2 linked regions of the Alicycliphilus denitrificans K601 genome follow. The protein of the gene in region 1 interacts with the protein of each later gene in a pairwise test. Links are inferred from orthologs where the notes say so. Each region holds a gene or a part of one and is shown in the gene's direction. Other genes may lie near its edges.

The links. Proteins that work in one complex are often made in the same cells at the same time.
Region 2: the proteins of ALIDE2_RS15580 (region 1) and ALIDE2_RS20770 interact in binary tests that used the Escherichia coli proteins (3 or more experiments, as listed by UniProt). The link is inferred for Alicycliphilus denitrificans K601 from one-to-one orthologs.

The regions. Positions count from the first base shown.
Region 1 is NC_015422.1:3,283,118-3,286,574, reverse strand. The notes cover bases 370-3,218. They hold ALIDE2_RS15580 (methyl-accepting chemotaxis protein), read left to right. Parts: upstream 370-839; coding sequence 840-2,597; downstream 2,598-3,218. Other genes in these bases: ALIDE2_RS15575 (GNAT family N-acetyltransferase), read right to left, coding at 2,594-3,218; ALIDE2_RS15585 (chemotaxis protein CheW), read left to right, coding at 370-827. Also shown: ppa (inorganic diphosphatase), read left to right, coding at 1-119; more of ALIDE2_RS15585, read left to right, coding at 321-369; more of ALIDE2_RS15575, read right to left, coding at 3,219-3,457. UniProt on the Escherichia coli protein: Receptor for the attractant L-aspartate and related amino and dicarboxylic acids. Tar also mediates taxis to the attractant maltose via an interaction with the periplasmic maltose binding protein. Tar mediates taxis away from the repellents cobalt and nickel.
Region 2 is NC_015422.1:4,377,411-4,380,401, reverse strand. It holds ALIDE2_RS20770 (chemotaxis protein CheW), read left to right. Parts: upstream 1-441; coding sequence 442-2,541; downstream 2,542-2,991. Other genes in the region: ALIDE2_RS20765 (chemotaxis protein CheW), read left to right, coding at 2,576-2,991; ALIDE2_RS20775 (response regulator), read left to right, coding at 23-385. UniProt on the Escherichia coli protein: Involved in the transmission of sensory signals from the chemoreceptors to the flagellar motors. CheA is autophosphorylated; it can transfer its phosphate group to either CheB or CheY.

The DNA.
Region 1 (3,457 bases):
TCGAGCACTACAAGGACCTGGAAGAGGGCAAGTGGGTCAAGGTGCTGGGCTGGGAAGGCGTGGACGCCGCGAACAAGGAGGTGCTGGACGGCGTCGAGAACTACAAGAAGAGCCTCTGAGCCCGCCGCAGCCGCCCTGGCTGCCGGTTGCATGAAAGCCTGCTCGCAACCAGCCAGCAGGCTTTTTTGTGTGCGGATAACGTCAAATGTCAGAATAAGTAACCGCGAACTGCTATGCTGGCGAGGTATCGAGCACGGATGCCGGCGCGGGGCCGGCGCGCGCACTCGAGTTGCCCAAGATTCATTTCCCAAGGAGTTGCCATGCTGTCCTCTGCCGCCCAGCGTCCTTCCACCGGCAGTGCCGCCGCCAGCGCCGCGGCGGAGTTCCTGACCTTCCGCCTGGGCCAGGAGGAATACGGCATCGACATCCTGCGCGTGCAGGAGATCCGCTCCTACGAACAGCCCACGCGCATGGCCCATGCGCCGGAGTTCATCAAGGGCGTAATCGACCTGCGCGGCGTCATCGTGCCCATCGTCGACCTGCGCCTGAAGCTGCACTGCGCGACGGCCGAATACACCGACTTCACCGTGGTCATCATCCTCAACGTGGGCGGCACCGTGCTTGGCGCGGTGGTGGACGCGGTGGCCGACGTGGTGGCCCTGCCGGCCGACGCCATCAAGCCCGCGCCGCAGTTCCAGGGGCAGGTGGACGCCGCGTTCGTGCGCGGCATCGCCACGGTGGACAAGCGCATGCTGATCGTGATGGACATCGAATCGCTGCTCAGCAGCGCCGAGATGGGGCTGGTCCAATCCGTCGCGGTGGCCTGAGGGCGCTTGATCATGCGTCTGTCCGACATGCGCGTCGGCGTGAAGCTGGGGCTGGCCTTCGCCGCCATGGCGCTGCTCAACCTGGTGCTGGGCGGCCTGGCCGTGGTGTGGCTGGGCCACGTCAACGAGGACACGCGCGAGATCGCCAACAAATGGCTGCCCAGCGTACAGGCGCTGGGCGACATGCGCGCCACGGCCAACCGCCTGCGCGCGAGCGAGATCGGCGCGGTGCTCGGCTCCGACCCGCAGCTGGTGCCCCGGCTGCGCGAGGACGTGGCTGCCGTGGGCAGGCTGCTGGGCGAAGCGGAGCAGCGCTACGCGCCCATGGTGGCGCCGTCCGAGGCGCCGCTCTACGCCGAGTTCAAGAACCACCGCGACGCCTACCTGCGCGCGCAGGCACGGCTCATGGAGATGGTGGCCGACGAGTCGCGCCGCGCCGAGGCCGCGCACATGCTCTACGGCGAATCGCAGAAGACCTTCATCAACATGGCCGAGACGATCGGCAAGCTCTCGCGCGCCAGCCACGAAGGCTCGCAGGCAGCCTATGCCGAGTCGCAGCAGACCTTCGGCTCGGCGCGCGGCTCGGTGATCGCGGTGCTGGCGGTGGTGATCGCGGCCGCCATCGCGCTGGGGCTGTGGATCACGCGCCTGGTCACCAGGCCCGTGGCCCATGCCGTGCAGGCGGCGCGCGAGATCGCCCAGGGCAACCTGGCCGCGAGCCTGTCCGTGCACGGCAGGGACGAGCTGGGCCAGCTCACGCAGGCCCTCGTCGACATGCAGGCCAACCTGGCCCGCGTGGTGTCCGACGTGCGCGCCAACGCCGAGAGCGTGGCCACGGCCAGCGCCCAGATCGCGCAGGGCAACGGCGACCTGTCGGCGCGCACCGAAAGCCAGGCCAGCGCGCTGCAGGAGACGGCCGCCTCCATGGAACAGCTGGGCGCCACCGTGCGCCAGAACGCCGACAACGCCGCCCAGGCCAACCAGCTGGCCATGAGCGCGAGCACCGTCGCCGCGCAGGGCGGCGAAGTCGTCTCCGAAGTGGTGGACACCATGCGCGGCATCAACGACGCGAGCCGCAAGATCGCCGACATCATCGGCGTGATCGACGGCATCGCGTTCCAGACCAACATCCTGGCGCTCAACGCGGCGGTGGAGGCCGCGCGCGCGGGCGAACAGGGCCGGGGCTTCGCCGTGGTGGCGGGCGAGGTGCGCAGCCTTGCGCAGCGCAGTGCCGAGGCGGCCAAGGAAATCAAGCAGCTCATCACCGCGAGCGTCGAGCGCGTGGAGCAGGGCACGCAGCTCGTGGACAAGGCCGGCGAGACCATGACCGAAGTGGTCGGAGCCATCCGGCGCGTCACCGACATCGTGGGCGAGATCAGCGCGGCCAGCAGCGAGCAGAGCAGCGGCGTGGCCCAGGTGGGCGAGGCCATCACGCAGATGGACCAGGCCACGCAGCGGAACGCCGCGCTGGTGGAGGAAAGCGCCGCGGCCGCCAGCAGCCTCAAGGCCCAGGCCGCGCAGCTCGTGCAGGCCGTGGCCGTGTTCCGGCTGGCGCAGGGTGGCGGCGGGGCCATCGCGCCGCGCCCCAGCCCTGCCGCGGCGGTGCCAGCGGCAGCGCCGCAGCCGCGCGTGGCGGCACCTGCGCCGGCGCCCAAGGCCGCGCCGCCGCGCAAGCCTGCCGCACCCGCGCCGAATGCGGCGGCGCCGGCTGCGCAGCGGCCCAGGCTCGCAGTCGTGCCCAAGAATGACGACGACTGGGAGAGCTTCTAGCCGCCGGCTTCCCGCCTGAACGGGCTGTGCGCGTGCAGCTCCTCCAGGTAGTGCGCAACGCCTTCGCCCTCGCGCTCCAGGAAGCGCTGCACCGCGTCGGCGAACGCCGGGTGGGCCAGCCAGTGCGCGCTGGTGGCCTGCACCGGCATCAGCGCGCGGGCCATCTTGTGCTCGCCCTGCGCGCCGCCCTCGAAGCGCCGCACGCCGTGTGCGATGCACCATTGCAGGGGCTGGTAGTAGCAGGCCTCGAAATGCAGGCAGTCCACCCGCTCCAGCGCGCCCCAGTAGCGGCCGTAGGCCACCAGAGGTTCAGGGTTTTTTTGACATTCAGCGCTTGATGGGAAAGCGCTTATAGCTATCAAACTGCTAGCTATGGGTCGCCCGCTGCGCTCGGCTACGAACAGCAGCCACGCCTCGGGTAGGTGCGCCGCCATGCGCGCGAAGAAGTCGCGTGCGAGGTAGGGCGGGTTGCCGTGCTCCAGGTAGGTCCGCTCGTAGCAGCGGTAGAAGAAATCCCAGTCTGCCGGCGTGATCTGCGCGCCGCGTGCCCAGCGGAACGTGACGCCCGCTTCCTGCACCTTGTGGCGCTCCTGGCGGATCTTCTTGCGCTTGTCCTGCGAGAGCGAGGCCAGGAAATCGTCGAAGTCGCGGTAGCCCGCGTTCTGCCAGTGGAACTGCACCGTGTGGCGCAGCATCAGGCCCTGGGCCTGCGCCTCCTGCACGTCCTCCTGCGCCATGAACAGCAGGTGTAGCGACGACAGATCCTGCGCCCGGCACCAGTCCACCAGCGCGCGCAGCAGCGCCGAGCGCGCCGCCGCGTCGCGCGCCAGCAGCCGCGTGCCCGGCACGGGCGTGAAGGG
Region 2 (2,991 bases), 1.1 Mb from region 1 along the record:
TCAGAAGTCGTTGGAGCTTTCCATGCAGTCCATTCTCGCGGTCGATGATTCCCCGTCCATGCGGAAAATGGTGTCCTTCACCCTGACGGGTGCGGGCTATCACGTGGTGGAGGCGGTGGATGGCCAGGACGCCCTGGAGAAGGCCGAGACCCACGACATCGACCTGGTGCTGGCCGACCAGAACATGCCGCGCCTGGACGGCATCGGCCTGACGCGCAAGCTGCGCGCGCATCCGCGCTTCAAGAGCACCCCCATCCTGATCCTCACGACGGAGTCCAGCGACCAGATGAAGCAGGCGGGCCGCGCCGCGGGGGCCACGGGCTGGCTGGTCAAGCCGTTCGACCCCACGCGCCTCGTCGAGGTCATCCAGAAGGTCATCCGCTGACGAGCGGCGGCCACACATCACCCATTCACGCAGCAAGAACACAGGAATCCGGAACCATGGCGGACACCCATCAAGAAGGCGCGGGCACGGGCGCGGACTTCGATCTCAGCCAGTTCTATCAAATCTTCTTCGAGGAGGCCGGCGAGAACCTTGACCAGATGGAGCAGATGCTGCTGGACCTGGACCTGGATGCCGCCAACGACGAGGAGCTCAACGGTATCTTCCGCTGCGCCCACTCCATCAAGGGCGGCGCGGCCACCTTCGGTTTTGCCGACGTGGCCGAGCTGACGCACCAGATGGAATCGCTGCTCGACCGGCTGCGCCGCCACGAGCTACAGGTCATTGCACCGATGGTGGACGTGCTGCTGGAGTCGGCCGACGCCTCGCGCAGCCTGCTGGCGCGCCACCAGGCCGGCGGCCAGGGCGAGGCCATGTCCACCCAGGATCTTGTGCGCCGCATCAGCACGCTGGCCGCGGGCGGCGTGCCGGCCCCGGTCGCAGCGCCCGCGCCGGCCGCGCCCACCCCGCTGCCCGCCCCGCAGGAGGCACAGGCTCAACAGGGCCAGGCCGACGCCGACGGCACGCGCGCGCTGGAAATCCACATCGGCCCGCTCGCCCAGCCGGCCCTGGCCGAGGCCATCAAGGACCTGTTCCGCGACATCCCCGGCCTGGGCAGCATCGACGACCTGCCCGACGGGCGCCCGGGCATGCGCCGCTTCGCCGTGCGGACCGCGTCCACCGACGAGGACCTGCTGGACCTGTTCGCCTTCCACGTCGCCAAGGAGCAGGTGGCCATCCACGCCGCCGGCGCCCCTGCCGCCGCCGCGCCGCAGGCGGCGCCCCAGGCTCCGCCGGAGCCCTACGGCTTTTTTGCCGGCGCCCCGGGCGTGCCCGTCGACGAGGTGGCCGCCGCCGCGCTGGCCGCGCCGGCCCCGCGGCCGGCGGCCCCCCGCGCGGGCGCCGAGCCCAAAGCGGCGAGCCAGGCGTCCATGGAATCGTCCACCATTCGCGTGGCCGTGAACAAGGTCGACCAGCTCATCAACCTGGTGGGCGAGCTGGTCATCACCCAGGCCATGCTGGCGCAGAACAGCCGCGGCCTGGACGCGGGCCTGCACCAGCAGCTGCTGGCCGGCCTGGCCGACCTGGACCGCAACACGCGCGACCTGCAGGAATCCGTGATGTCGATCCGCATGATCCCCATGTCGATCGTCTTCAACCGCTTCCCGCGCATGCTGCGCGACCTGGCGGGCAAGCTGGGCAAGAAGGTGGACTTCGTCACCCACGGCGAGGCGACCGAGCTCGACAAGAGCCTGGTGGAGAAGATCACCGACCCCCTGACCCACCTGGTGCGCAACAGCCTGGACCACGGCATAGAGCTGCCCGACGACCGCATCGCCGCCGGCAAGGCCGAGCACGGCACCCTGAGCCTGTCGGCATCGCACCAGGGCGGCTCCATCGTCATCGAGGTGCGCGACGATGGCAAGGGCCTGTCGCGCGAGAAGATCCTCAAGAAAGCGCGCGAGCGCGGGCTGGACGTTTCCGACGCCATGCCCGACGGCGAGGTCTGGAACCTAATCTTCGCGCCGGGCTTCTCCACGGCCGACGTGGTGACCGACGTGTCGGGCCGCGGCGTGGGCATGGACGTGGTCAAGCGCAACATCACCTCGCTGGGCGGCTCGGTGGAGATCGACTCGGCCGAGGGCTACGGCATGCGCGTGTCCGTGCGGCTGCCTCTCACGCTGGCCATCATGGACGGCATGTCGGTGGGCGTGGCTGACGAGGTCTACATCCTGCCGCTGTCGTCGGTGGTGGAGTCGTTCCAGGTGAACGCGGACGACGTGAACACCGTCGCACAGGGCTCGCAGCTCGTCAAGGTGCGCGACGAATACATGCCGGTGGTGTCGCTGGAGCGGATCTTCGACGTGCCGCGGCCGAACGCCGGCGAGGGCAGCAGCATCATGGTCGTGGTGGAGGCCGACGGCAGCCGCGTGGCGGTGCTGGTCGACGAGCTGCTGGGCCAGCACCAGGTGGTGGTGAAGAACCTGGAGACCAATTACCGCAAGGTGCCCAACGTGTCGGGCGCCACCATCCTGGGCGACGGCACCGTGGCGCTGATCCTGGACACGGCCGCCCTGGTGCGCCGTGCACGCCATTGACAGTAACAAACGCCAAGCAACGAGGAGCGAGCGCATGAACGTGGTGGACAAGGGCATAGAGGCCGTGGCGGCCGGCGCGAGGGAGTACCTGACCTTCCGCCTGGGACAGGAGGAGTACGGCATAGACATCCTCAAGGTCCAGGAAATCCGGGGCTACGAGGCTCCCACGCGCATCGCCAACGCGCCGCCCTTCATCAAGGGCGTGATCAACCTGCGCGGCACCATCGTCCCCATCGTGGACATGCGCCTGCGCTTTGCCTGCACGCAGGCCGAGTACAGCAGCCTGACGGTGGTCATCATCCTGAACCTGCGCGAGCGCGTGGTCGGCATCGTCGTGGACTCGGTCAGCGACGTCATGGAACTGGCGCCCGAGCAGGTGCGCGTGGCGCCGGATATCGACAGCGCCATCGACGCCCAGTGCATACGCGGCCTGGGCTCGGTGGGCGAGCG